One region of the Streptomyces sp. RLA012 genome, then DNA from elsewhere that is predicted to be linked to it. Evidence: riboswitches for the same ligand, from Rfam matches in the RefSeq annotation. Region 1 holds a riboswitch; each other region holds the start of a gene.
The links. A riboswitch is a leader RNA that binds a small molecule or an ion and turns the genes downstream of it on or off. The one in region 1 is predicted to bind cobalamin.
Positions count from the first base shown of each region.

Region 2: another riboswitch for cobalamin. It lies ahead of RV986_RS51045 (CbtB domain-containing protein); the one in region 1 lies ahead of RV986_RS17630 (ribonucleoside-diphosphate reductase subunit alpha).
Region 3: another riboswitch for cobalamin. It lies ahead of RV986_RS50210 (hypothetical protein); the one in region 1 lies ahead of RV986_RS17630 (ribonucleoside-diphosphate reductase subunit alpha).

Region 1 covers NZ_JBWDPA010000002.1:3,911,672-3,919,439, forward strand. The annotation lists gene RV986_RS17610 (extracellular solute-binding protein) at 1-667, opposite strand, end outside; gene RV986_RS17615 (GntR family transcriptional regulator) at 1,128-1,892, shown strand; gene RV986_RS17620 (DUF3311 domain-containing protein) at 2,243-2,539, shown strand; gene mctP (monocarboxylate uptake permease MctP) at 2,536-4,143, shown strand; cobalamin riboswitch at 4,369-4,507, shown strand; gene RV986_RS17630 (ribonucleoside-diphosphate reductase subunit alpha) at 4,627-7,038, shown strand; gene RV986_RS17635 (ribonucleotide-diphosphate reductase subunit beta) at 7,038-7,768, shown strand, end outside.
Region 2 covers NZ_JBWDPA010000002.1:11,221,755-11,229,522, forward strand. The annotation lists gene RV986_RS51030 (energy-coupling factor transporter transmembrane component T) at 201-1,397, shown strand; gene RV986_RS51035 (ECF transporter S component) at 1,394-3,208, shown strand; partial or broken gene RV986_RS51040 (aldehyde dehydrogenase family protein) at 3,242-3,432, shown strand; cobalamin riboswitch at 3,577-3,712, shown strand; gene RV986_RS51045 (CbtB domain-containing protein) at 3,748-3,969, shown strand; gene RV986_RS51050 (CbtA family protein) at 3,991-4,749, shown strand; partial or broken gene RV986_RS51055 (cytochrome c oxidase assembly protein) at 5,569-6,548, shown strand; partial or broken gene RV986_RS51060 (GNAT family N-acetyltransferase) at 7,068-7,484, opposite strand; gene RV986_RS51065 (hypothetical protein) at 7,691-7,768, shown strand, end outside.
Region 3 covers NZ_JBWDPA010000002.1:11,026,682-11,034,449, reverse strand. The annotation lists gene RV986_RS50220 (glycosylhydrolase-like jelly roll fold domain-containing protein) at 1-1,394, opposite strand, end outside; gene RV986_RS50215 (glycoside hydrolase family 127 protein) at 1,495-4,053, opposite strand; gene RV986_RS50210 (hypothetical protein) at 4,355-5,137, opposite strand; cobalamin riboswitch at 5,213-5,366, opposite strand; gene RV986_RS50205 (hypothetical protein) at 5,516-6,043, opposite strand; gene RV986_RS50200 (aminomethyl transferase family protein) at 6,347-7,687, opposite strand.

The DNA.
Region 1 (7,768 bases):
GACCGCCCTCGTCCTCGGCGATGGAGCCGCCGGCGTCGTAGACGAAGGACATCGCGGCGTACCAGTCACGGGTGGGCTGGTACCAGGCGCTGTACTTGCTCCCCTCCTTCTTCTGGATCTTGTCCAGGTCGGAGATGAGCTCCTTGTACGTCTTCGGGGGCGTCTTGATGCCGACCGAAGCCGCCACGTCCTTGCGCCAGTTACCGACGCGGCCACCGGCGTAGTACGGCACACCGTAGGTCTTGCCCTGGTAGGTGACGGAGGACTTGAGGCCGTCCAGCCAGTCCGCCGAGTTCTCGAACTTCGACGCGTCCACGGGGGCGAAGGCGCCCTTGACCACGTAGCTGAGTATCTCGCTGTTGCCCATCTCGACCACGTCGGGGGCCTTGTCGGTGGCGAGGACCGCGTCGAGCTTGGCGTTCTTGTCCGGCCAGCCGTAGTACTCGTGGTTGATCTTGACGCCCGGGTGGGCCTTCTGCACCACCGCGTCGGCGGCCTTGACCAGTTCCGGCCAGTTGTTCTGCGCGTCCACCGTGAGCCAGACGGTCAGCGCCTTGGCATCCGCGCCGTTGTCCGAGCCCCCGGACTTGTTGTCACTGTCCCCGCATGCCGCGATGGAGACCATCATGCCCGCGATACCGATCGCGGCTGCCAGCTTCCGCTTCACGCCACCCTCCTCAGGGATGCCATAAACCCCCCTGCCCACCGCGGTGACACATGCCGAAGCGTTGCCGAGTACGGCCCGTGGGACTGGGACTGGACCAATGGTGTAGACCAGTACGGGGAGCTTGGCCTAGACCTAGAGGGGTGTCAAGGGTGTGTAAGCCCGGCCGACCGTCCGTTATGGGACCTACATATGCAAGGATCTTTAAGTAGGTAAGTGGCATAAACAACAGGACCGTTCATGCACCACGGCCGCCCCGCCCCACACCTCTCCCCGCCGCCGATCCGTGCCGCCGATCCGGCTCTTCTGCGCGCGGTGGACTAGACCAACAGGTAGACCAACGGTATATAGAGGGGATCACGGAGCATGCGGGGGGACACTCGCACACAAAGCCGTGCCACGATGTGAGCCGTGACCGACGGGATGTCGGTCGCTTCGGCACCCGGAGCCGGGAAGGCAGAGCATGAGCACCGACGTCAGCAGTGCGGAGAACGAGGGTGGGGCCCCCATCCGTACCGCGCGCGTGCCCAAGTACTACCGCCTCAAGAAGCATCTGCTCGACATGACGGAGACACTGCCGCCCGGTACACCGGTACCGCCCGAGCGCACGCTCGCCGCCGAGTTCGACACCTCGCGCACGACCGTGCGCCAGGCCCTCCAGGAACTGGTCGTCGAGGGCCGCCTCGAACGCATCCAGGGCAAGGGCACCTTCGTCGCCAAGCCCAAGGTCTCCCAGGCGCTCCAACTCACCTCGTACACCGAGGACATGCGCGCCCAGGGTCTGGAGCCCACCTCGCAGCTCCTGGACATCGGCTACATCACCGCCGACGACACCCTCGCCGAGCTGCTCGACATCTCGGCCGGCGGCCGGGTGCTGCGCATCGAACGCCTGCGCCTCGCGAGCGGCGAGCCGATGGCGATCGAGACGACCCATCTGTCCGCGAAGCGCTTCCCGGCGCTGCGCCGCAGTCTCGTGAAGTACACCTCGCTCTACACCGCGCTCGCCGAGGTGTACGACATCCATCTCGCGGAGGCCGAGGAGACCATCGAGACCTCGCTGGCCACCCCGCGCGAGGCCGGCCTGCTCGGCACCGACGTCGGCCTGCCGATGCTGATGCTCTCCCGGCACTCGCTGGACCGGCAGGGCGAACCGGTGGAGTGGGTGCGGTCGGTGTACCGGGGCGACCGGTACAAGTTCGTGGCCCGGCTCAAGCGCCCGCAGGAGTAACAGGAGCAAGAGGCCACGGGCGCCCGCAGCCGTAACAGGCCACGAGCGCCCGCAGGAGCAGCGCGCCACGAACCTCTGCGGGAGCTGCCGGCCCAGGGCACCTGTAGGCACCTGCAAACACCCGCGCAAGCAGCGAGCCCGAGGCGCCTGCGGCTCCCGCGAGCCCGGCGCCCGCGGGAGCCGCAGGCCACAAGTACCGGTGGGAATCGGCCACTTGCGTCGGCGCGCCGGGTACGTCCGCGCGCCCCGTCCCGGATCGAGATGCGGACGAGGGGTTCCGTTTGCCTGACACCGTCGCCTAGATTGCCTGCGCATTGCACAGGTGACCAGCCAGGAGACGGAGCCGCCGTATGTCAGACGCGCCTGAACCGAAACCGCCGGCGGCGAAAGCGCCGCTGGTGACACCGCTCCGCGCAGTGATCGCCGTGTGCCTGCTGGCACCCTTCGTCGCGATGCTGTGGGTCGGCTCCTACGCCAAACCGGACCCCGCCTTCATCGGCATCCCGTTCTTCTACTGGTACCAGATGCTGTGGGTGCTCATATCCACGGTGCTCACGATGACCGCGTACAAGCTGTGGCAGATCGACCAGCGGGCCCAGCGCTCCCGGTCCGACCGCGCTTCCGCCGAGGGGGGTGCCGGAGCATGAACGACGGTGTGAACGGCGTCGCACTCGGCGTCTTCATCTTCTTCTTCCTGGCCGTCACGGTCATGGGCTTCCTGGCCGCGCGCTGGCGCCGGGCCGACGACGAGCACAGCCTCGACGAGTGGGGCCTGGGCGGGCGGTCGTTCGGCACCTGGATCACCTGGTTCCTGCTCGGCGGCGACCTCTACACGGCGTACACCTTCGTCGCCGTACCGGCGGCGATCTACGCGGCGGGTGCGGCCGGCTTCTTCGCCGTTCCGTACACGATCATCGTCTACCCGCTGATCTTCACCTTCCTCCCCCGCCTGTGGTCGGTCTCCCACAAGCACGGATATGTGACGACCTCGGACTTCGTACGCGGCCGCTTCGGCTCCAAGGGTCTGTCCCTCGCCGTGGCCGTGACCGGCATCCTCGCCACCATGCCGTACATCGCGCTCCAGCTGGTCGGCATCCAAGCCGTCCTCGACGTGATGGGCGTGGGCGGCGGCGACGACACGAACTGGTTCGTCAAGGACCTCCCGCTGCTCATCGCGTTCGGCGTACTGGCCGCGTACACCTACTCCTCGGGGCTGCGGGCCCCCGCCATGATCGCATTCGTGAAGGACACCCTGATCTACATCGTGATCGCGGTGGCCATCATCTACATCCCGATCAAGCTGGGCGGCTTCGACGAGATCTTCAAGGCGGCCGGCGACAAGTACACGGCGGCGGGCGCGGGCGGGCTCGTCCCCGCCGAAGCGGGCCAGTGGACGTACGCCACTCTCGCCCTGGGCTCCGCGCTCGCGCTGTTCATGTACCCGCACTCGATCACGGCGACGCTGTCCAGCCGCAGCCGTGAGGTGATCCGCCGCAACACCACGATCCTCCCCCTGTACTCCCTGATGCTGGGCCTGCTGGCGCTGCTCGGCTTCATGGCGATCGCCGCCGGGGTGAAGGTCACCAACGGCCAGCTCGCCATCCCGCAGCTCTTCGAGAACATGTTCCCGGACTGGTTCGCGGGGGTGGCCTTCGCGGCGATCGGCATCGGCGCGCTCGTGCCCGCGGCGATCATGTCCATCGCGGCCGCGAACCTCTTCACCCGCAACATCTACAAGGACTTCATCAAACCGGACGCGACCCCGCAGCAGGAGACCAGGGTCTCCAAGCTGGTGTCGCTGCTGGTGAAGGTGGGCGCGCTGGTCTTCGTCCTGACGATGGACAAGACGGTCGCGATCAACTTCCAGCTGCTCGGCGGCATCTGGATCCTGCAGACCTTCCCGGCGCTGGTCGGCGGCCTGTTCACCCGCTGGTTCCACCGTTGGGCGCTGCTCGCGGGCTGGGCGGTCGGCATGCTGTACGGCACGCTCGCCGCGTACGGGGTCGCCTCGCCGACCCAGAAGCACTTCGGCGGCAGCTCGAAGGAGATCCCCGGCATCGGGGAGATCGGTTACATCGGTCTGACGGCATTCGTCCTGAACGCCGTGGTGACCGTCGTCCTCACCTTCGCCCTGCGCGCCTTCAAGGTCGTCGACGGCATCGACGAGACGTCTCCGGAGGACTACACGGCGGACTCGGGCGAACCCGGGGTCGAGGTGGAGCTCCCACCCGCCACGGCCCCGACCCACTGACCACGCGGAACCACAGGGGCGGCGGGGGTTCACCACCCCCGCCGCCCCCTGCGCGTCCCGTGCCTCGGCCGCGTCGCTCTCTTCACCCAATCCCTTTCCGCACCCAATCGCTCTCCTCGCCCAATCGCTCTCCTCGCCCAATCACTCTCCTCACCTAGAAGTTGACGCTCTGAAACCGACGCGACACAACATCTGGGGGTGCCACCGCAGCCCGACACAAGATGTATGCTCATGCTCGCTGTCGCCGCAGGGGAATCCGGTGCGAATCCGGAACTGTCCCGCAACGGTGTACTTATACGTGTTCGCGCATGCGCGGGCACGTATTCGCGTCAGTCCGAGGACCTGCCGACAGTGCGCCCGGCCGTCCGGCCCGGGCGCAGGACGTCCGGGCCTCGCGGAATGGGCCGGTGGACGCGACGCCGTGTGCGCTCGTGAGCTGCCCCCGCCCCGCCAGGCCCCGTGCCGAGCGAGGGAGAGCCCCAAGTGACCATCGCGCCAGCCGACCCGGCTTCAGCTACCGCTTTTGCACCGCAGGAGCAGCAGCGGAGGCAGGTCCCGGTGGAGACGGACGGTCCCGGTACCACGCTGCTGCGTACCCTGACCGACCTCACCGCCGACCTCCCCGACGCCGACCCCGGCCGGGTCGCCGCCGCCGCGCTGCGCGGCCGGTCCGCCCGCGCGGACGACACGGAGCTGCGCGAGCTGGCCACCGAGGCGGCCGCCGGCCTCATCTCCGACGACCCCGTCTACTCCCGGCTGGCCGCCAGGCTGCTGACGATCAGCATCGCGGCGGAGGCCGCCTCCCAGGGCGTCACGACCTTCTCCGAGTCCATCGCCACGGGCCACCGCGAGGGCCTGATCGCCGACCGCACGGCGGAGTTCGCAGGGCTGCACACGGCCCGTCTGGACGCGCTGATCGACACCGACGGCGACGACCGCTTCGGCTACTTCGGCCTGCGCACCCTGCACAGCCGCTATCTGCTGCGGCACCCGATCACCCGCAAGGTCATCGAGACGCCCCAGCACTTCATGCTCCGCGTGGCCGCGGGCCTGGCCGAGGACGACACGCACCGGGCCCTGGACGAGGTCGCGGCGCTCTACGGGCTCATGAGCCGCCTCGACTACCTCCCCTCCTCCCCCACGCTCTTCAACTCCGGCACCCGGCACCCGCAGATGTCGTCCTGCTACCTCCTCGACTCCCCGCTGGACGAGCTGGACTCCCTCTACGACCGCTACCACCAGGTGGCGCGCCTGTCGAAGCACGCGGGCGGCATCGGTCTGTCGTACAGCCGGATCCGTTCCCGCGGCTCCCTCATCCGCGGCACGAACGGGCACTCCAACGGCATCGTCCCGTTCCTGAAGACGCTGGACGCCTCGGTCGCCGCCGTGAACCAGGGCGGCCGGCGCAAGGGCGCGGCCGCGGTCTACCTGGAGACCTGGCACTCCGACATCGAGGAGTTCCTGGAGCTGCGCGACAACACCGGTGAGGACGCCCGCCGCACCCACAACCTGAACCTCGCGCACTGGATCCCGGACGAGTTCATGCGCCGGGTCGACACCGACGGGCAGTGGTCCCTCTTCTCGCCCTCCGACGTGCCCGAACTGGTCGACCTGTGGGGCGAGGAGTTCGACGCGGCGTACCGCAGGGCGGAGGCCGAGGGGCTCGCCAAGAAGACCATCCCGGCCCGTGACCTCTACGGCCGCATGATGCGCACCCTCGCGCAGACCGGCAACGGCTGGATGACCTTCAAGGACGCCGCCAACCGCACCGCCAACCAGACCGCGGAGCCGGGCCACACCGTCCACTCCTCGAACCTGTGCACCGAGATCCTGGAGGTCACGGACGACGGCGAGACCGCGGTGTGCAACCTGGGCTCGGTGAACCTCGGCGCGTTCGTCGACACGACGGCCGGGGACATCGACTGGGAGCGGCTGGACGAGACGGTCCGCACGGCCGTCACCTTCCTCGACCGCGTGGTCGACATCAACTTCTACCCGACCGAGCAGGCCGGCCGGTCGAACGCGAAGTGGCGGCCCGTCGGCCTCGGCGCGATGGGCCTCCAGGACGTCTTCTTCAAGCTGCGCCTGCCCTTCGACTCGCCCGAGGCGAAGGCCCTCTCCACGCGCATCGCCGAGCGGATCATGCTCGCCGCGTACGAGGCCTCGGCCGACCTCGCGGAGCGCGGCGGCCCGCTCCCGGCCTGGGAGAAGACCCGTACGGCCCGTGGCGTCCTGCACCCCGACCACTACGACGTGGAGCTGACCTGGCCGGAGCGCTGGACGGCCCTGCGGGAACGTATCGCCGCCGTCGGCATGCGCAACTCGCTGCTCCTCGCCATCGCCCCCACCGCCACCATCGCGTCCATCGCGGGCGTGTACGAGTGCATCGAGCCCCAGGTCTCGAACCTCTTCAAGCGCGAGACGCTGTCCGGTGAGTTCCTCCAGGTCAACTCCTACCTGGTGAAGGACCTGAAGGAGCTGGGTGTCTGGGACGCCCGCACCCGCGAGGCGCTGCGCGACGCGAACGGCTCGGTGCAGGACTTCGCCTGGATCCCGGCCGACGTACGAGCCCTGTACCGCACCGCCTGGGAGATCCCGCAGCGCGGCCTCATCGACATGGCCGCCGCCCGCACCCCGTACCTGGACCAGGCCCAGTCCCTGAACCTCTTCCTGGAGACGCCGACCATCGGCAAGCTCTCCTCGATGTACGCGTACGCCTGGAAGTCGGGCCTGAAGACGACGTACTACCTGCGCTCCCGCCCGGCGACCCGTATCGCCCGCGCCGCCCAGGCGCAGGCTCAGCCCGAGAAGATCATCCCTCTGCAGGCGATCCCCGACGAGGACGCCATCGCCTGCTCCCTTGAGAACCCCGAGTCCTGCGAGGCCTGTCAGTAATGAGCTCCACCGAAAAGAACCTGCTCGACCCGGGCTTCGAACTCACCCTCCGCCCCATGCGCTACCCCGACTTCTACGAGCGCTACCGGGACGCCATCAAGAACACCTGGACCGTGGAGGAGGTCGACCTCCACTCGGACGTCACCGACCTCGCCAAGCTCTCGCCGGGCGAGCAGCACATGATCGGACGGCTGGTCGCGTTCTTCGCGACGGGCGACTCGATCGTGGCGAACAACCTGGTGCTGACGCTCTACAAGCACATCAACTCCCCCGAGGCGCGCCTTTATCTCTCCCGGCAGCTCTTCGAGGAAGCGGTCCACGTCCAGTTCTATCTGACCCTGCTGGACACCTACCTTCCCGACCCGGAGGACCGCGCCGCCGCGTTCGCCGCCGTCGAGAACATCCCCTCCATCCGCGAGAAGGCCGAATTCTGCTTCAAGTGGATGGACTCGGTGGAGAAGCTGGACCGCCTGGAGACACAGGCCGACCGCCGCCGCTTCCTGCTCAACCTCATCTGCTTCGCCGCGTGCATCGAGGGCCTGTTCTTCTACGGCGCCTTCGCGTACGTCTACTGGTTCCGCAGCCGGGGGTTGCTGCACGGTCTGGCAACGGGGACGAACTGGGTTTTCCGTGATGAAAGCTGCCACATGGACGCGGCGTTCGCGTTCGTCGACACTGCGCGGAAGGAAGAGCCCGACCTCTTCGACGAGGAACTCGGCCGACAGATCAC
Region 2 (7,768 bases), 7.3 Mb from region 1:
ATGCCTGGAGCGTGTTCCACAGCGACAAACGCCGTCGAGGACTACGGCGTGGTTCGATCAGCCGTCTCCCGTGGGACGCCCACGCGATGACGGCCCCTCAGCCACTCCGGCTCGGTCCTACCGGCGGTCACCGGCGTCTCGCTGGTGGTACTGATCGGCGGGGCGGCGGTGTTCGCCGCGCGCCGGCGCCGCCGTACCGAGTGACCGCCGTGGCCCGCGCCGACGTCGAGGCGGCCACCCCCGTGTCCGGTCGCGCTCCGGACCCGGGCGGCCGCCGCCTGCCGCGCACCCTGCACCCGGTGGCCTGGTGGATCTGGGCGCTCGCCCTGGCCACCGCCGTCAGCCGCACCGACAACCCGCTGCTGCTGTTCCTCGTCCTGGCCGTCCTCGGCTACGTCGTCACGGCCCGCCGTACCGAGGCGCCCTGGGCCAGGGGCTTCAAGTACTACCTGTACCTGGCCCTCACGGTCGTCGCGATCCGGGTCGTCTTCCGGGCCGTGTTCGCCACCGGCATCACCCCCCGCGACCACTTCCTGTTCTCCCTTCCGCACCTGCCCACCCCGGACTGGTACGCGGGCATCCAGATCGGTGGCCCGGTCTCCCTGGAAGCCGTCCTCTCCGCCGCCACCGACGGGCTGCGCCTCGCCTGCATGCTGTGCTGCATCGGCGCCGCGAACACCCTGGCCAACCCCAAGCGCGCGCTGCGCGGCCTGCCCGGCGCCCTGTACGAACTCGGAGTCGCCGTCACCGTCGCCATCAGCGTGGCACCCCAGCTCGTGCAGAGCGTCCAACGCGTCGCCCGCGCCCGCAGGTTGAGGGCCGGACGCACCAAAGGGCTGAAGGCGTTGCGCGGCACAGCGGTCCCCGTCCTGGAGGACGCGCTCGAACGCTCGCTGCGGCTGGCCGCCGCCATGGACTCCCGCGGCTACGGCAGGGCCGGCTCCGCCACCCGCCGCTCCCGCCGCCTCACCGGGGCGCTGATGCTGCTCGGCATGTGCGGACTGTCCGCCGGCGCTTACGGACTGCTCGACGCGACCGCACCGCGGTTTCTGGGACTGCCGGCCATGGTGTCGGGCGCCCTGCTGTGCCTGGCGGGACTGCGCCTGGGCGGGCGCCGGGTCATCCGTACGACGTACCGGCCCAACCCGTGGCGCCTGCCGGAGTGGGCCGTCGCCGGCAGCGGGATCCTCTCCGCCGTGCTGCTGTTCAGCAACCTCGGCTACCACGCCGCCGATCTCAACCCTTCGATCCATCCCCGGAGTTGGCCGACACTGCCCTTGGTCCCCATCGCAGCGATCCTGCTCGCCGGAACCGCCGGATTCCTGGCCCCGCCCCCGAACCCTCCGCACCCTCCCGCCGTTCCCGCACGGCGCACCGAGAAGGCCGACGCCTCATGATCACCTTCGACCAGGTCACCGTCCACTACGACGACACGGCCGAACCCGCCCTGCGCGAGGTCGACCTGACGGTGGAGGAGGGCGAACTGTGCCTCGTGGTCGGTCACACGGGCGTCGGCAAATCCACGCTCCTCGGCGCCGTCAACGGGCTCGTACCCCACTTCACCGGCGGCACCCTCTACGGCCGTGTCACCGTGGACGGCCGCGACACCGCCCACCATCCGCCGCGCGAACTCGCCGACGTCGTCGGGGTGGTGGGCCAGGATCCGCTGGACGGTTTCGTCACCGACACCGTGGAGGAGGAACTCGCCTACGCCATGGAGCAGTTGGCCATCCCGCCCGCCACCATGCGCAAGCGGGTCGAGGAGACCATCGACCTCCTCGGCCTCGCCGACCTGCGCCACCGGGCCCTGTACGAACTCTCCGGCGGCCAGCAGCAGCGCGTGGCCATCGGCTCCGTCCTCACCGCACACCCCCGTGTCCTCGTCCTGGACGAACCCACCTCGGCCCTCGACCCCACCGCCGCCGAGGAGGTCCTCGCCGCCGTCACCCGGCTCGTCCACGACCTCGGCGTCACCGTCCTCATGGCCGAGCACCGGCTCGAACGGGTCGTCCAGTACGCCGACCGGGTCGTCCATCTTCCCGGTGACGGCCGGGTGTTGAGCGGGCCGCCCGCCGAGATCCCGCGTCGTCGGCACGCTCGCGACTCAGGGCCGGACCGTGGTCGTCTCCACCCACGACGTCGAGTTCGCCGCGCGCGCCGCGGACCGGGTCGTCGTCATGGCCGAAGGGGACATCGTCGCCAACGGACCGACGTCCGAAGTGATCGTCGCCTCACCGGTGTTCGCTCCCCAGACCGCGAAGATCCTGGCGCCGCTGCCCTTTCTCACGGTCGACCAGGTGGCTGCCGCACTCGCCGGAGACCACGACGGCGAGGCGCACTCATGACGTCCACCGCCGCCACCGCCGCCACGGCCATCCGGCTCACCCCGAGGGCCGGGATCATCATCGCCCTGGCCGCCTTCGTCGGACTGGTCGCGTTCTTCTGGCCCTTCGTCGTAGCACCGGGGAAGTTCGGCTCCAATTACGCGCCTCCGCTGATCTTCGGCGTGCTGCTCGTCCTGGTCCTGTGTGTGGTGCTCTCCGAGATCGCCGAGGGCGGCATCGACTCCAAGGCGCTCGCGATGCTCGGCGTCCTGTCCGCCGTCAACGCGGCACTGCGTCCCCTGGGTGCGGGAACCGCGGGCATCGAGACGGTCTTCTTCGTCCTCGTCCTGGCCGGGCGCGTCTACGGCCCCGGCTTCGGCTTCACACTCGGCTGCACCTCACTGTTCGCCTCCGCGCTCATCACCGGCGGCGTCGGCCCGTGGATGCCGTACCAGATGTTCGGCTGTGCCTTCGTCGGCATGCTCGCCGGGTTCCTCCCCCGGGCGAGAGGCCGGCGCGAAGTGCTCCTCCTGGCCGCCTACGGATCGGTGTCCGGCTACCTCTTCGGATTCCTCCTCAACCTCTCCTTCTGGCCGTTCTCCCTCGACCCGAACAGCTCCATCGCCTATCTGCCCGGCCTGCCGTTCACCGAGCAGTGGCACCGCTACGTCGCCTTCGACCTCGCCACCTCCCTGGGCTGGGACACCGGCCGCGCGGTCAGCAACTTCGTGTGCGTCCTGCTGGCCGGCCCGGCGGTACTGACCACCTTCCGCCGCGCCGCCCGCCGTGCGCGTTTCCGGGCCCCGGTCCGCTTCGCCTCCCCGCGGGCGGCATCCGCGGTGCGGGAAAGCCGGTGTGAATCCGGCACGGTCCCGCCACTGTGACCGGGGAGTACGTCGCCGAGCACGACGCCACCGATGACAGCCGGCATCACTTCGTTCAACTTCCCCGCGGTGATCCCCCCGTGGAAGGCTGCTCCTGCCCTCACCTGCGGCAACGGCTTTCTCCGCAAGCCCTCCGAGCGGGATCCGCCCGGGTCGGCGCGCTCGGCTTCGTCGGCTCCACCGCGATCGCCGCGCACGTCTACGCGACGGCCGACCAGAAAGGAGGGCATGGCCGCCTTCGTCGAGAAGCGTCCGTCCCACTGCACCCACCGCTGACCCGCAGATCACACCGGCCGCGCCCCCGTCCGCGAGATGAAGATCACGGCAGGGGGCGCGGTCTTGGCCATGAACCCGACACGCGGTACGGTCTGTGCGATATCGACGACGGTATGGCGGAAGCCGGTGGAAATCCGGCACGGTCGCGCCACTGTGAACGAGACGCACCGCCTGTGACGGGCGGAGCGCCTCGCAAGTCAGACCCGCAGCTGTCGTCCTGTGCACCACCGAGATGGGACGCGAACTCCCGAGGAGGTCCTGCCATGGCGCAGACCGTCGCCCAGCCGACAGCCACCACCCCCGCTCTCCCCGTCAAGCTGCCGATCGGCGCGATCGTCCCCTGGGCGGTCTTCTTCGGCATCCTGATGCTCGTCCTGCTGTACTTCGTCGGCGCCGAGCAGGGCGCCACCTCCGTCGTCTCCGGCGAGGACGTTCACGAGTGGGTGCACGACGCCCGCCACCTCCTCGGCTTCCCCTGCCACTGACACGAGGGACGCCGCACACCCATGAACTCCGCAACCGTAAGAAACCTCCTCGTTCGGGGCATGCTCGCCGGCCTCGCCGCCGGCGTGCTCGCCCTCTGTGTCGCCTACTTCCTGGGTGAGCCCAGCGTCGACGACGCCATCGGCTTCGAAGAGGCCCACGCACCGGCGCACGGCCACGAGGTCGAAATCGTCAGTCGTAGCCTCCAGTCCACCGGCGGCCTCGCCACCGGCGTCCTGATCTACGGGGTGTCCTTCGGCGGTATCGCCGCCCTGGCCTACTGCTTCGCGCTCGGCCGCGTCGGACGCTTCACCCCCCGTGCCACGGCACTGCTGCTCTCGGGTACGGCTCTGCTCGCCGTGTACGTCGTGCCGTTCCTCAAGTACCCGGCCAACCCGCCGTCCGTCGGCGACCCCGACACCATCGGCAAACGTACGACCCTGTACTTCCTGATGATGCTGCTCAGCGTGCTCCTCGCGGTCGGTGCCGTGATCCTGGGCAAGCGACTCGCACCCAGGTGGGGCACGTGGTACGCGACGGTCGCGGCGATCGCCTTCTTCGTCGTCGTGATCGGTCTCGCGTACGCGTTCCTGCCGGTCATCAACGAGGTCCCGAAGGACTTCCCGGCCACGTTGCTGTGGCGGTTCCGTACCTCGGCCCTCGCCATCCAGGTCACGCTCTGGACCGGATTCGGCCTGGTCTTCGGCGAGTTGGCACAGCGCCTGCTGGCTCCGCGACCGGCAGCGGTCGCGCCCGCGCGGGCGACTCCCGTACCGCACTGAGAACAGCACGGGCGATCACGCGCAGAGGGCCCACCGGACCATCCGGGGGCCCTCTCACGTTCTCCCGACACCGATGACCTCCGAACGACTTGACGACTCACATGACTCCCCGATGACGCACGCACGGTGACGGCGGCAACGACAATTGCGGCGGCGTCGTCGACGACGGCAGCGAGGGGCAGGGGCGGAGGATCCGAGCGGCCGGACAACCACGACCGCGGCACATCACCCTCGGCGGACGCGAGGCGGTGGCGCTGACCCCGGAGGAGTACGAGCGGCTGATCGTCAGCAGACGGCAGATCGGCGGCCAGAGCGCCCGGGTGAGGGCGTTGGCGCAGCGCGTGAAGCAGACCGAGGAACTGTTACGCGACCTTGAGACACTGGTCGGCCGGTCGACGGAGACCTGCCCCGGCCCGCACGTGCCGCCGGGCGGCACGGCCCCATGTCGTCAGGCGTCCGACGGGTCGGGCGCGCCGGGCCAGGACGGGGCGCGGGGCCGTTCGGCCATGGGAGGCACCGACTCGGACTGCCTGCGCTGCGCGCTCGCCGCACTCCTTGAGCGCCATCGGGGTGGGCCCGGCGGACGTGGACCGAGTGACCGCCGCTCTTCCTCGTCACCGCGCCGCTGGCCGCTGTGCCCCCGGCCCAGCCATACGGTGACTCCGGTGAGGGTGGGACCGGCCCGGGGGAGTACGCGGCGTAGGGTCTCGGCAGGTCTGGTTCCTCTTTCCGGCCCTTCGTGGAGATCCGGCCGGGCTCGGCTCATGGACCGGTAGGAGGACGGGCCGGGTGTCCGCCGTGTTGATGGAGGAGGTCGTGATGGGGAGTCTGCCTGAGCTCACCACGGGACGGCTGCTCTCTTCATGGCACCTGGATGTGCCCGCGCTCCTGCTGGTCGTCCTGCTCGGCGCGCTGTACGCCTGGGGGCAGCGCGGTTGGCACGGCGGGGCGAGCGGTGGCCCGTGTCCCGCGTGGCGGCCTTCGCACTGCTCGGCCTCGGCACACTCGTTGTGGCCACAATGTCCGCGCTGGCCGTGTACGACCGTGCGCTGTTCTGGCCGGCCGCCGTCCAGAACATCCTCCTCGATCTGATCGCCCCGCTCGGGCTGGCGCTGGGCGATCCGCTCCGACTGGCACTCCGGGCCCTGCCCGAGCCGGCCGCCGACCGCGTACGGCGGGTGATGACCGGACGTCTGATGCGCCTGCTCACCTTCCCCCTGGTCAGCACGGCCCTGGTCCTCGCGACCGAACTGACGGTGTCCTTCACGCCCTACTTCGAGACCGCCCTGCGTGACGGCCGGCTGCACGAGCTGATGTATCTGCACCTACTGCTCGCCGGAAGCCTGTTCGTGGTGCCGGTGCTCACCCGCGAGGAGGCACTGCCGAAGTGGTGCACCCATCCGGTCCGGGCGGCGCTGGTGTTCCTCGACGGGGTCATCGACGCCGTGCCGGGCATCGTGGTGATGACCCACGGCACGCTGATCGCCGGGGCCTGGTATCTGCACCATGCCCCGTCCTGGGCGCCGGACGTGCACTATGACCAGCAGTTGGGCGGCGGCGCCATGATCGGCATTGCCGAACTGGTGGCGCTGCCCCTCCTGCTCACCATCCTTGTGCAGTGGGCGCGCACCGAACGTGCCGAGACCGTCGCCCTTGACCGCCGCCTGGACACGGAGTTGGTCCCGGTGGCCCCCATGGCGCGGGAGTCCGCGCAGGGGCCGGACCTCGTCCGTCCGTGGTGGGAGACCGAGAACAGCGAAGTCGCGCAGCGCATCCGGCAGCAGCGGCCGGGACGCTGACACACGCCGGGCGGCAATCTGTCTGTCCAGGCGGCCCTGGAGGCGGCGACGGCCGTCCACCGGAAGCGGCCGACGGGCACGGCACCGACGTACGGCGGCGCATCCCGGATCCCTACGACACCGAGGACAACCGAGCCCGGCGCCGCCGCTGTCGGGGACTCGCCGAACAACTCGGCACCCGGCCCGAGACCGTAGCCCTGGCTTGGAGGAGCGCCAGGAGGATGGGCTCCGTGTGAGCGCGGGCGACAGCCGGACGGGTGTCACCCACCGCGAGCAGTACATGCTCGTGCCACTGTGCCGAGGCACGGCAGTCGGCACCGGCGACGGTATCGGCGGGCTTGCTGTCACCGGCCTCGCCGCATCGTAGGCGCGCCGGGTGCGGACCGGGTCAGGTGTGGGACTGCTCCGGACCCTGGTCGGGGCGATGTCGCCGCGCAGCACGCTGTAGCGCACGACATCCGGCCACCGCCCGTCGCGGAACACGGTGCTGCGCAGCACGCCCTCGCGGGTGAAGCCGGCCTTCTCCAGTGCGCGCTGCTCGGCGATGTTCTCCGTCTCGGTGTCCGCTTCGATCCTGACCACCGGAGTGTGTGCGAACAGGTACCGTGTCAGCAGTCGTTGGGCCTGTGTGCCGACACCGCGGCCCCGGCCCTCCGGCAGCAGTTGGGCTCCGATGTTCCAGCAGTGCGAGTTCCGTGAGGTCGCGACCTTCCGCCAGGCCACGAAGCCGAGCCGGTCGGCGCCGGTCACCACCATCAACTGGCCATCCCCATCGCTCAGCAGGCCGTCCTGCACCCAGCGCCGCCGCCAGCGTCCTGGGTCCGACCACCCGAGCCATGGGAACGGCCCGGTCGCCTCCGGATCCATCAGGAACCGTTCGAGCACCGACAGGTCATCCTCGATCACTGGACGCAGTATCACGGGATCGTCGCTCATCCCGATCACTCTAGGCCCTGTCGACGAACGCAAGGGCAGCCGGTTCCTTGTCCTCGTCGGTACCCCTCAGTCATGAAGCGCCCCAGGGAGGGCCTCGGCTCCTTGGCGGAAACCTTGTTGCCGGCGCCCGATCGAGACCGGCCATCGGCTTGCGATTTTCGATCTATACGATAAGACGTCCTGTGGGTGGTCGAGGGGAGAAGCCATTGCTGGGGGCGGTCGATGAGCGCCGCGCCGCGCTGCACCGGATCGCGTTGGCCACGGGGCATGTGCTGCGCGGCGAG
Region 3 (7,768 bases), 7.1 Mb from region 1:
GCCGAGGCGAAGAACGGCTCGTCGTCCCAGAATCCGGGCACCACCGTGCCGAAGTAGCGGCCGAAGCGGCGGTGGTACTCGCCGGGCACGATGTCGAGGAAGAGTTCGACGGGCTCGTCGTCGAGCAGATCGACGTAACTGCGGCTGTAGCCCTGGGTGTCGTCGACAAGGGGGACTCCTCCGAACAGGTCGATCTGCCAACGGCCCGCGGGGACCTGCCAGGTGTGGTCGCCGCTCAGCCGTCCGGTCAGGTCGACCACGTCGGCGGCGTCGGCGGTACCGGCCGGCCGGGCCGCGGCGGCGACGGCCGTGGCCCGGTCGCCGAGGCGGGCCCGTTCGGGGAAGTCCCCCGCTGCGGCCGGGTCGTCGAAGGTCGCGGTGTGCAGCGCGGTGCCGTCGGCCGCCGCGACGGTGAAGCTGTCCCACAGGGAACGCTGGTCGGCCACGGCCCGTACGCCGGCCCCGCCGGCCGCGTACCGGTCGTCGCTGACGCTGCCCTTGTCCTTGCCGTCCAGGGTGACGGACAGTGTCGTCGCGCGGACGGTGACGGCCACGGTGTGGAACTTGGTCTTGTTGAAGCCGTCGGTCCGGGTGCTGCGCAGCAGTTCGACGGGGTCGGCCCCGCGGGCCAGCCGCAGGACGGTGACGACTCCGGTCTGGTCGAAGGCGACGGCGTAACCGTCGAGTCCGTCGGACGAGGCCCGGACGACGAGGCCGGCCGCGGTGTGGTCGGCCTTGGCACTGCCGGTGACGGTGCAGTCCGTCCATCGGTCGCCGTCGCGCAGTACGGCGGCGCCGTCGAGCACCGCCGCGTCGGCGACCAGGTTTCCGGCCTCCACGCCCACTCCGGTGCTGCGGCGCAGGTCGACGGTGACGGGTCCCGCCACGACGGTGGTCGAGCGCCACAACCCCTTCAGCCGCAGGTCGGGCCGTGGCGCGTAGGTGCGGGAGCCGACCGTGCCGCCCTTGACGACGTACTCGCCCGCCCGGCCGCTGGGGAAGTGGTCGTCGTTGAACAGCCACACCCGCATGCCGGTCCGTTCCGCCGTGCGCAGTACGTGTCCGACGATGTCGAACCACTCCTCGGTGAAGAACACCGGCTGCATCTCGGCGTTGTCGAACGGGAAGAGCACCACTTCGTACATGCCCTTGGACCGCAGCTCCGCCATCTGACGGTCCACCAGTTCGGGGGTGACGGGTCCGTTCCAGTACCAGTAGACGGTCGGTCTGCTGTCCTTGCGGGGATCGGCGAAGTGCCGTGCGAGAAAGCCGGGTTCGGCGCTCGTGGCGGATTCGGCGGCTCGGGCGGGATCGGGGGGTCCCATCGCGAGTACGGTGCCCGCGGCACCGGCCGCGACCACGAAGCGGCGTCGGGACAGGTCGTTGTGAGGCATGGGTGAACTCCTGCGGGGGTGGCGGGCGCCGAGGCGCGCACCGGACGGAACGGCTGAACGACAGCGGGCGTACGGGAGGATGCCGGGGGCTGGATGCCGGTCAGCCGGCGGCCAGGCGCGCCACCTCGGACGCGGTCAGGGCCCGGTTGTGCAGGCGGAAGTCGCGGACGGCGCCGTGCAGATACGGGTGGGTGGTGTTCTGCGAGCGGCCCAGGTAGTTGCGGGTGCTCGCGCCGAGCAGCAGCGGGCTCGCCACCATGGCGGGGTTGCGGCCGGATTCGGCGCCGTCGACGTACAGGACGCCGGTGCCGCCGCTGCCGCCGGCAAGGGTGAGGGTCACATGGGTCCACCGGCCGACGGGAAGCGGGGCGGCCGCGTCGACGAAGTCCTCGGCCTGCATTCCGGCGATCTTCAGAGCGGCCCTGGCCCGCCCGGCGCCGGTGGTGGCCGCCAGGAACAGATAGGTCTCCTTGTGGAATCCCAGGTCGAAGACGCGGGCGGAGGCGACCAGGGTGTCCACGCGCACCCGTACGCTGACGGTCAGTTCGTCGAGCCCGCTCGGCAGACCGGCGGGGAGCGCGACATGGCCGCCCTGTCCGTCGAGGGACACCGAGCGCACACCGTCGTCTTCGGCCCAGGTGGCGCCGCCGACGAGCGTCGCGTCGGGGAAGGTGCCGGTACGGTCGGTGGCCGAGATGCCGTTCCCCTCGTCGAAGGGGTAGCGGGCGATGTCCCGTTCGTGTGCGGGGCGCGGCCGCACGGCCCAGTACACGTTGTACCGCTGATGGTGCACTTCGTGGAACGGTCGCAGTGACACGCGGCGGTCGTCGGCGAGTGCGGTGAAGGCCGTGGCAGTGCCGGGCGAGGGGCGCAGGGTGTCCGGCCGGATCGAGGGGAGGACGGCGAGCGGGGTGTCGCCGTACTCCCCCGCGAGGACCAAGGGGCCGTACGACAGTGACTTCACCTGCGGATTGTCGGGCGCGGCCTTCCAGACGGGCTCGCGGGGCAGCACGAGCTCCACGGTGTCCCCCGAGCGCCAGCGCCGTTCCACCGTGGCGTACGTCCCCGGCTCCAGCCTGGCCGGGTAGTGCCGGTCGTCGACCTTGAGCACGGCGGGTCTGCCGGTGTCCGCCACCCAGCCGGGGACACGCATCCTCAGCGTGAAGCGTGCGTCTCCCCCGGTGACGGTGAGACGGGTGCGGTCGCTCGTGGGATACGACGTCTCCTGAACGACCGTCACTCCGGTTTCCCGCCAGTGCAGTTCGGAGGGGATGAACAGGTTGACGTACAGCGAAGGACCACGTGTACCGGTGCCGCGGGTGCGGAAGTAGATGCTGTCGGCGAACTTGGTGTGCGTCTCCAGACCGGTCCCGTGGTCGCAGGAGAAGTTGTCGTAGTCCCCGCTGTAGCTGCCGGGCGCGGCACCCAGGCCGCCCTTGGGCTGCCGCTCCGAACCCGCCCACAACCCGGTGTAGTAGGTGACGAATCCGTGCGCGGAGTCGGGGTCCTGTTCGCCGAGCATCTGGTTGTAGAGCGTCCACTCGTGGTGGTCCATGTGCTCGGCGCGGGAGGGACGGTGCAGGAACAGTTGCCGGCCCAGCTTGAGCATGTTGTAGCTGTTGCAGTTCTCGCAGGTCACCTCGGACAGCCGGCTGACGATCTCGCCCGGCGGCCCGAACAGCTCCTGGTTCGAGTTGCCCCCGATGGCGTACGAGTGGTCCCGTACGACCGTCGTCCAGAAGTGGTCGGCGATGTCGAGGTAGCGGCTCTCACCCGTGGCCTCGTAGCTCGGTACCGCTCCCACTGTCTTGGCGATCTCGGTGTTGGCGTGGTGCCCCGCGAGTTCGTCCCGGCCGGCGGCCAGTGGGGCGTACAGCGCCTCGTGGTCGAACCGCCGGGCGGTGCGGAGGTGCGCCGGGTCACCGGTCAGCAGATGAAGGCGGGCGAGTACGTCGTTCATGCCGCCGAATTCCACGTTCAGCACCGTCTGCATCAGCTCGCGGGAGAGCGGTGCGGTGCGGGCGTCCACCCAGGCCGCCATGTCCAGCAGCACGGCCAACGCCTGCTCATTGGCGCTCAGTTCGTACTGGTCGAGCAGGCCCGCCATGATCTTGTGGAGGGTGTAGTACGGCGCCCAGGGCTTGCCCCCGGCTTCGAGCTGGTCGAAGACGGACTCGGGGAAGGCGGACAGGTAGCCGCGGTGGTAGCCGGCGGCCTCGGCGGACTGCTGGCACTGGGCCAGCACCGACACGATCGAACGGCCCTTGGCCGCGTAGGCGTCGTCGCCGGTATGGGCGTGCGCCTGGGCCAGCGCACTGAGCAGGTGCCCGGTGGTGTGGCCGCGTAACTGGATCCCCGGCGCCTCCCATCCCCCGCACGGCTCGGCCGAAGAGGGCAGTCCCACGTTCAGACGGAAGGTGTGCAGCAGCCGGTCGGCGTCGACGAAGAGCACATACGTGCAGGTGCGCCGCATGTTGGCGAGGAACGGGCTCTCCAGCAGCCGGACATCGGCCGACGGGAAGGGGACGAGAGCCGGCCGCCGTCCGGCCGTGGCGGCGCGGGCCGTCTGCGGGGTCGGCGAGGCGGCGGCTGCCGCGACGGATGCGGCGACGAGGATCTGGCGTCGGGACGGGCGGGGCGTGTCGCGCGGTGCGGACAAGGCGCCATGCTCCTTCCGGGCAGGGGGAGTGCCTCCGGGCACGGATGCGAGGGCAGGCGCGACGGCGGAGGACTACGGGCTCAACTGACGGCAGAAGTCGCGTACTTCGGTGACTTGAATCGTTTTACATCGTCCGCCGGAGACGGTAGGTGTGCACATCGCGAGCGTCAAGGGTTCACACACGGAAGGCCGCTACCGTCAATGTTCACCACAAAAGGGCGCTTTTGGTGAGGCGCAATCACCCCTACCGGAACGGCGTCTGCTGAGCAGAGTCCCAGACAGGGCAGGGTTTTTGAATCGTTCAAAGCAATGGCCGAGTGCACTGCTGCACGTCATGGACGATCCGCTGCCGCACGTCGAAGGCGGTGTCGCCCCCGGGGAGCACCGCCTTGACGCACATCACTCGTTGCTGCCGGGAACATCGGTCACACCAGCAACGACCGTCCCGGCTGAAGCGGACGGTGTCCTGCCGGGTGTGTCGCGAAAGTGCCGCGGTTCCGGTCGATCCGCGGTGGGCCGGGCTCGGTCGGACCCGCCGGTGCGGTGCCCGACTTTCCGAGCGCAGGAAGCGGATCACAGGATGGCCGGGGGCGTGGACGACCTCGGCGCGGACGCCGTACACGTCCTTGATGAGGGCGGGGGTGAGGACGTCGGCGGGGCTGCCCTCGGCGACGGTCCGGCCGGCGGCGCAGTCGGCCGGGGAGACGTACGTGGGCACGCCCAGTTTCTCGAACTGCTCGCGGGTGGCGACGCCGCCCGTGCCGAGGGTCGAGACGAACGAGGCGGTGACGAGGTCGGGTTCGGCGTCGAGGACCTTTGCGAAGGAGGGGGCGTTGTCGGCCAGGCGCGACACGGACGCGTTCGCCTTCTCCAGGCCCTTCAGCACCGGGTCGGTCCAGGTGGCGGTGCCGGCCATGTGGTCGGCGAGGCCGAGGGAGAGCGGGAAGCCTGCGGCCGACTCGGCCGCCTCGTCGTCGGCGTGTTCCCCCTTGGAACCGCCACAGGCGGTCAGCAGCAGGGCGGGCGCCAGGAGGAGGGCCGCGGTACGGCGGAGAGGGACGGGAACGGTACGCAGCACGGGCATGCCCTGCCTGTCGGGGCTCGAACGCGGAGCCTGGCCCATGGAGGTCCTCCTCGCTCGTGGCGGGGAGGCGCCGGCAGGTCTTCGGACCCGGGTTCGTCCGGACGGAGCGCCTTCCCGGCGCGTTGCGCACCGGCTCCTTCGGCCGGCCCGCCTCGCTCCAGTGGCGTCGAGTGCCCCGCCCGTCCCCCTCACCGCTGCACGTCAGTTCCGGATTTCCACCGGATTCCCTGGCCTCGGATGTGGCACGACTGGCTTCGGCGGACTACCAAGATCAGGCACTGGCTCCCGTCTCGGGGTACGCCCTGACGTCGGACATCCCGACAGCGACGGCGGGCCGCGCCACAGAACGAGACACGCGGTACCGTCCTCCAGGGGCGGTCAGGGAGCGGCCGGGGGTTCGTTCTTGGCGATGGCACGCCACAGGGTGCTGCCCAGCCGGTGGGCGTTGTCGTGGTAGCCGGTGACGCGGATTCGGCCGCCGGCTCTGAGGTGGATCAGGCAGCGCACATCGGTGCCCGCGAACCGGGCGGCGGCCCGGTCGTTCTCGTCGTAGTCCACCCGGGCGATGTCCTGCCAGACCAGGACACGTTCGGCGTCGGCCCGCTGGTGCACCAGGCCGCCCTGGTAGAGGCGGAAGACCTCCCGTCGGCGGGTGATGCTGCGGGCCAGCAGGGTGCCGCCGACGGCGAGCCCGACCAGGCCCAGGCCGATCACGATGCCGGGCAGTGGGCTGGAGCCGCCGCTTCCGGCGTCGCCGGCGTAACTGATGACCAGAGGGATGCCGACGACGGTGCCCAGCACGCCGACCACAAGCCAGCCGACAGCGCCGCGCCGGGCCCGCTCCCAGTCGTATCCGTACTCGCCGATCAATGGTCCCAGCCCATCGGCTCCGGTCGGATGCGCCACGGTGGTCCCCCTGTCCCTGCCACGCTGGATGCGGGCAAGTAGCAGCATATGAAGGGGAGTTGACGGGGTGAAGCGGGTGGGACGGCGCGTTGTCGGCTGCCGCACCGCCAGTTCCACCAGCGTGTCGGTGATCTCCCGCTCCCGCTCGTGCAGGAGAGGAACAGATCCGGCGGCACTCCACTCAGCACGTACCGGTCCTCGCGCTGCCGCAGCAGCTGAACCGGTGAGCCCGCCTGATCGATGCCGTCCTGCGGAGTCGAGGCGGCCGTCGCCCTGCCTCTTTCCGGCCGGTCGGCTGCCCGGTCAGTGCTTCTTGGCGAACGGACGCGCCATGACCGTTCCGCGCACGCGCGTCTGGGCGTGGCGTTCGACGGCCGGGTTCGGCGAGCCGCCGTTCGGCTCGCCCCACACGATCTCCACCTGGTCGCCGGCCGCGGCCGCCGGGTCGATCGTGCCGAGCGAGATCCAGCCGCGTACGTTCGCGGAGTACGAGGTCAGCATCGCCGCTCCGACGAGTTCGCCGTCCTTCTCCACACGGTCGAACTGACAGGCGGTGTAGAAGGCCGCAGGCATCTCCATGTACTTGAAGCGCTGGTCGCCCTGCTCGTACATGCTCGCGAAGATCTTCGCGACGTCGTCGCGGTCCCAGAGCACCCAGGCCTTGCGGCGGTGCGGCTGGTCCTTGATCGCCTCAAGTCCCGCGCGCCCGACGAAGTCGTGGTCGAACTTGAGGATGTGGCCGTAGCCGAGGTCCCACGGGGTGGTGTAGTAGTCCTCGATCCGGTCGGCGACGTAGCTGCCGCCGAGCGCGAGGTTGCCCTCGAACGAGCGCGCCGAGTGCCACTCGCGGAACGCCTTCATGTCCTCGCCGGAGTAGGTCGCGGGCAGGGTGTTGGCGATCCAGCCCGACTCGGTGGCGACCGACGCGTAGGCGCGGGCACCGATCTGGCGCAGGCCGTACTCGGCACCGGCCTCCACGATGGTGTCGCGCACCGACTCGATGTCCGCGTACGGCCCGGTGAACTCGTAGCCCGGGAAGCCGGACATCCGGTGGTTGAGCGCGGTGACCTCGTGCGGGCCTACGCTGAAGCGGCCCATGGTGAAGAACGGGATGTCGGGCATCGGGCCGCCGTTGACCTTCTCGAAGATCGCCTCGGCGTGCGGGCCCTGCAACTGGAGCCGGAACAGTTCCCGGCCCTTCGGGTTGTTCACAGTGCGCTCGTCCCGGCGGACGGTGACGTCCCAGTCGCCGGTGGCCGCGTTGAACTGGACCCAGTTGAGGGCCGGCGGACGGCCGACGATCCGGACGTGGTGGTCGCCGACGCAGAACAGGATCGAGTCGCCGATCATGTAGCCGTCGGGACGGACCGCGATGAGCTGCTTGGCGCTGCCGGGGCCGAAGCCCTGGAAACTGTTCGCCCCGAGGTGTTCGAGCAGCCTGTATGTGTCGGGCCCCTGCACGACGAGGTCCGTCATGTGGTGCGACAGGTCCATCAGTGCCGCACTGTTGCGCCAAGCCTCCTGCTCGTCACGCCAGTTGCTGAACTCGGGCTTTATCGGGAACGGGTACGCCCCGGAGCGCCCCTGGCGGAGCAGGGCGAGCGCTCCTCCGGCCTTGTTGATCTCTTCTTCGAGACTGGGCATGGGATTCCTCTCGGGTCATGAGCGCACAGCCTCATCGCCGTGCCCCGAGAGCGTATAACAGGCAGCTGGAATGTTTGAAGA